Regions from separate parts of the Enterococcus sp. DIV0210g genome, predicted to be linked through region 1. Evidence: a T-box and tRNA genes for the amino acid it is inferred to sense, from the RefSeq annotation. Region 1 holds a T-box; the other holds one or more tRNA genes.
The links. A T-box is a leader RNA that pairs with one kind of tRNA and senses whether it is charged. The one in region 1 lies ahead of tyrS (tyrosine--tRNA ligase), so its partner is inferred to be a tRNA-Tyr.
Positions count from the first base shown of each region.

Region 2: it has a tRNA-Tyr gene. The T-box ahead of tyrS (tyrosine--tRNA ligase) is inferred to sense a tRNA for this amino acid. The anticodon was not compared.

Region 1 covers NZ_CP187903.1:2,150,903-2,153,302, forward strand. Annotated here, with positions in the region: gene IGI64_RS10420 (penicillin-binding transpeptidase domain-containing protein) at 1-196, shown strand, start outside; gene tyrS (tyrosine--tRNA ligase) at 260-1,516, opposite strand; T-box leader at 1,614-1,810, opposite strand.
Region 2 covers NZ_CP187903.1:1,791,553-1,793,952, forward strand. Annotated here, with positions in the region: gene IGI64_RS08705 (GntR family transcriptional regulator) at 1-584, opposite strand, end outside; gene IGI64_RS08710 (hypothetical protein) at 765-935, opposite strand; tRNA gene IGI64_RS08715 (tRNA-Gln) at 1,048-1,119, opposite strand; tRNA gene IGI64_RS08720 (tRNA-Tyr) at 1,128-1,208, opposite strand; gene IGI64_RS08725 (DUF2969 domain-containing protein) at 1,296-1,529, opposite strand; gene IGI64_RS08730 (ROK family protein) at 1,623-2,400, opposite strand, start outside.

The DNA of each region.
Region 1 (2,400 bases):
ATTAGCCGCTAAGACAGGTACAGCCGAAATCAAAGAAAAACAAGATGAAAAAGGAACAGAAAACAGCTTCTTGTTCGCGTTCAATCCAGAGAAAAAGAACTATCTTGTGGTCAACTTCTTAGAAGATCGCGGCGAAGGCCAAAGCGCTGCAAATCACAGCGATGCTTTACTCAACTATTTGAACACCTTGAATTGATTTCACTTATAAAAAAGAACAGCCGCACAGTAAATGTGCAGCTGTTCTTTTTCGTTTATAGAATTAGTCCACAACTCTTGCCAAGAAATATTTTTTCTTCCCTTTGCGGATAACTACGAATCGGCCATCAAATTGTTCAGATGGATCAATCATGTATTCTAAGTCTGTGACACGCTCTCCGTTGATGCGGATTGCTCCGTTTTTAACATCTTCCCGAGCTTGACGTTTTGATGGTTCGATTTTTGTTGCGACCAGCAATTCGATGATATTTTCTGGTTGGCTTGAGATTTCAACATTTGGCATTTTTTCAAAACCTTGTGCAATCTCATCTGCTGTCAATTCTTTGATGTTGCCAGAGAATAATGCTTCTGTGATTTTTTGTGCTTCTTTCAGTTCTGCTTCACTGTGGACAAATGTCGTTACTTCTTCTGCTAAACGGCGTTGTGCTTCACGTTTTTCAGGTTCTTCTGCTACTTTTTTCTCCAATTCAGCGATTTCTTCTTGTGAAAGGAACGTAAAGAATTTCAAGTATTTCACTACATCGCGATCATCTTGGTTCAACCAGAATTGATAGAATTCAAATGGTGAAGTTTTCTTTGGATCAAGCCAGATCGCGCCGCCTGCTGTTTTACCGAATTTCGTACCGTCCGCTTTCAGCATCAATGGGATCGTCAAACCAAATCCTTCTGCTTCTGGGCCTTCCAACTTACGCAAAAGATCCAATCCAGCAGTAATATTCCCCCACTGATCTGCTCCTCCGATTTGCAATTGTACATCATGGGTACGGTATAAATGAAGGAAGTCGATCGATTGTAAAATTTGGTAAGTAAATTCTGTAAAGGAGATACCTACTTCTAAACGACTTGAAACGATATCTTTAGCTAACATTGTATTGATATTGAAATGTTTTCCGTAATCTCTTAGAAATTCAAGTAATGAGATTTCTGACAACCAGTCATAGTTGTTCACAAATGTGATGTTTGCACCTTCGCCAAATAGTTTGCGCATTTGATTTGTCAGTGCATCAACATTATGCTGCACTTGTTCCATCGTTTGCAAGACACGTTCTGTTTTTCTTCCGCTTGGGTCGCCGATCGTACCTGTTCCGCCGCCGATCAAGATATATGGATGATGTCCAGCAAGCTGGAACCGTTTCATCATCATGAAAGGAATCAAGTGGCCAATGTGCATAGAATCGCCAGTAGGATCTACACCGCAATAAAGAGAAATACTTTTCTCCTCAACAAGTTCGCGAAGTCTTTCTTCATTTGTCTGCTGATTGATGGCGTCGCGCCATGTTAGTTCGTCAATGATATTCATTCTTTTCCACTCCTAGTTATTTTTTAACAAGCAATTGCTGTTTTTATTTGTAAAACTTGTACAGGACTGCAATAAAAAAATCCCTTGGCAAAAACAGCCAAGGGACGAAAAATCGCGGTACCACCCAATTTATACGTAAAAACGTATCACTCAAGCATTTAACGCTGCCGCGTGACATTTCTGTCAAAGACTCCTGGAATGTACTTCGTTTTAAAGCATGTGCTAGTTCGCAGCAGCCACTAGCTTTCTGAAACATTGGCTTTATCCCTACTTCGTTCCATTCAACATCTTGTTATCTATCCAACTAGTACAATCATAGAGGGCAATATTTTTTTTGTCAATAAAAATTGTACTATTTGCCAAAAATATAAGACAATATGCTTTGGTATTTGGTGCAGCTTCGATACAATTTAGAAGAGAGGTCGTGAAAGAACCGTTCAGCTTCAAGCAGTAACGAAGAAAAACACAAAATAGCTTCTCATATTTTTGTTTTTTTGAGTTACTGCCGAAGAAGCTGGTTCTTGAACACCGTTTATAGAGAGGTCATTTTCTCAGTGTCCTGATCCGAGCGTTAAGACTCTTTTCAGCGGGGAAACAGCTTTTCCATGTTTTTCCGTTGAAAAGCTTAACGCCGAGGAGCAACTGAGAAAATACCGTTGAAGAGAGGTCGTGAGCAGCATGTTCTGCTTCAAGAATTAAGAATGCCAAATTAGAAATAGCACTTCATATTTTTAATTTGGCCGGCTTAATTCCGAAGAAGCAATGCTGGGAACACCGTTTATGGGGAAGTCGTGAAAGAGCCATTCAGCTTCAAGCAGTAACTCAAAAAACATAAAATAGCTTCTCATATTTTTGTTTTTTGAGTTAATGCCGAAGAAGCTGGT
Region 2 (2,400 bases), 360 kb from region 1:
TCAAGATACTCAGCAATCTGCTCAGAAGCCAGCATGGCGGAAATCGTTTGGTTTGCATGGCCGATTTTTTTTCCGCCTTTTTGTTCTAATGTATGATAAAAAGAATCAGTGATCTCAGCTTTGCTGTATCCTTCGATCAATTTTTGCGGAATACTTGCCACCTCAAAACAGATCGGTACATTATCGGCGTAACGGATACGTTCCATCCGCAAGATCGTTTCATCTTTATCAAGCGAAAGTTTTTCCATCTCGCTAGAACTTGGAGAAGTCAAAAAGTAAGAGACTGTCTTACTTGATGGGATGCGATTTTGCGATTTCATGATTTCAGTGAAACTAGTTGTCCCTGACATCTTTTCTTGAACTTTTTCGCTAGCAACATAGGTACCGGAACCAATCTTTCTTTCCAAGATTCCTTCATCTGCCAGATTTTTGATTGCTTGTCTAAGTGTCATGCGGCTTACATTGAATTTTGCTGCCAGCTCTCGTTCAGAAGGAAGGCGATCACCAATTTTCCAGACACCTTTCTCAATCTCATTCTTTAATTGGTCATGGATTTGGATATAAACTGGTAATTGATTCGTCATACTTTTCACCCTTCCGCTCGTTTTCTTTATTATAACTGGTATATACCTAATTAACAACCTGAAATAACCATTCGATTCGAATTCAGGTAGTTTCTGCTCATTGTGTTTCCAAATCGGTTAAAAATAACAAAAAAGCCGAAAAACATCTTTTTAGGATGCCAGCCGGCTTTTCTTGTTATTTTAATGGTTTTTAGCAGCCCATTTTTTAGTATGGCTTGTCGGACGTTTTCCTTTGACTTGTACCATCTTCTCTGCTTTTTTCGGCAGATGCAATTCTATGTTGTACTTGTCGGATTTGACCATGTCATAAAGCTTCTCAGCTGTTTCATCGACTTTTTCTTTCCATTTCATCTCACTCATCCTCCATTCCTTTTATTTAACTTTAGCTTAAAATGGCTGATGCTTCAAGAAATAGGTACTTGCAATAAAAAAAACTAAGCATGATCGCTTAGTTTCACTCGAACTGGGGTAGCTGGATTCGAACCAACGCATGAGGGAGTCAAAGTCCCTTGCCTTACCGCTTGGCTATACCCCAAAGATAAATGGAGGAGAGTGGATTCGAACCACTGAACCCTAAGGAACGGATTTACAGTCCGTCGCGTTTAGCCACTTCGCTACTCCTCCGAAAGGTTTGTATCAACCTGACTTAGTTATAATACCTAATTTTTCAGTTTTTTGCAACCCTTTATTGAAAATTTTTTTGATATTTTTTTAATCGTGCAGATTCCATTGGCGAATGATGGTTTCTATAGCATTATCAACGCTTTTTTCACGGCCAACTTCTTCTTCATTCATAAATACAACAAAATCTTTTGGTCCATAAGCTAAGATCTCGCCAATCATTTTTTTCCCAATAAATAACTGAGTGACTGCATATTTGGTTCCTTTGATGGCTTTTTCTGTTTCCTCGATCCGTACTTCGATATCTTTATTCTTTTTTGACATAAAATTCACCTCCCGCTCATTTTACCATATTTCGATAAAAAAAAGATACTTCACGAGCGATTTGCTGTGAAGTAAATCTGTTCTTTAAAAAAACTATACCTCTCTTTGCTGCCGCGCAAAATAATTAGCCGCTGCGCCGACAAGGTTTGCATCATTTCGATAATCGCAAAGAACGATTCTGGGCACAAAATCATATAATCCGTACTTCTCCAGCAACCTTTCCATGCGCTGATTGATTTCATCAAGCAATCCTTCTTTGGCAGAGACGCCGCCTCCTAAAACAATGACTTCTGGATCAAAAGAAAACTGGATACTGAACAATCCTTTAGTCAAATACTCATAAAAGGCGCTGACTTCTTCTTGCGCGATCGGATCACCTTCTTCAGCCAAATGAAAGACATCTTTTCCGCTGTAAGTCATTTTGTCCACACCTTTTCGTTCACAGTAACGAAAAGCCATCTGAACAGCTGTTCCTAACTCACTGAACGTTTTATCGTTTTCTAAAAACATCAGACCAAATTCGCCGCCATAAAGATGAGCACCTTTTGACAGTTGTCCTTTTGTGAACAGCGCGCCGCCGATTCCTGTGCCAATCACTACAAAAGCCGCATCTTGGTTCTCTTTTGCTGCGCCCTCATAAAATTCGGCCATTCCTGCGCAATTGGCGTCATTTTCTATCGTCACAGGCAGTTGGAATAAGGTTTCCAGCTCTTTGAAAATATTGAATCTGTGGATATATGGAATTGCACTGATGCCTTCGATCATTTGTTTTTCACTGTTTACGACGCCTGGCGCACTGATACCGACACCTTCGATTGGCGCATGATTTTTCATTTCAAGAAACACATCATATAAATCCGCTTTCATTTCT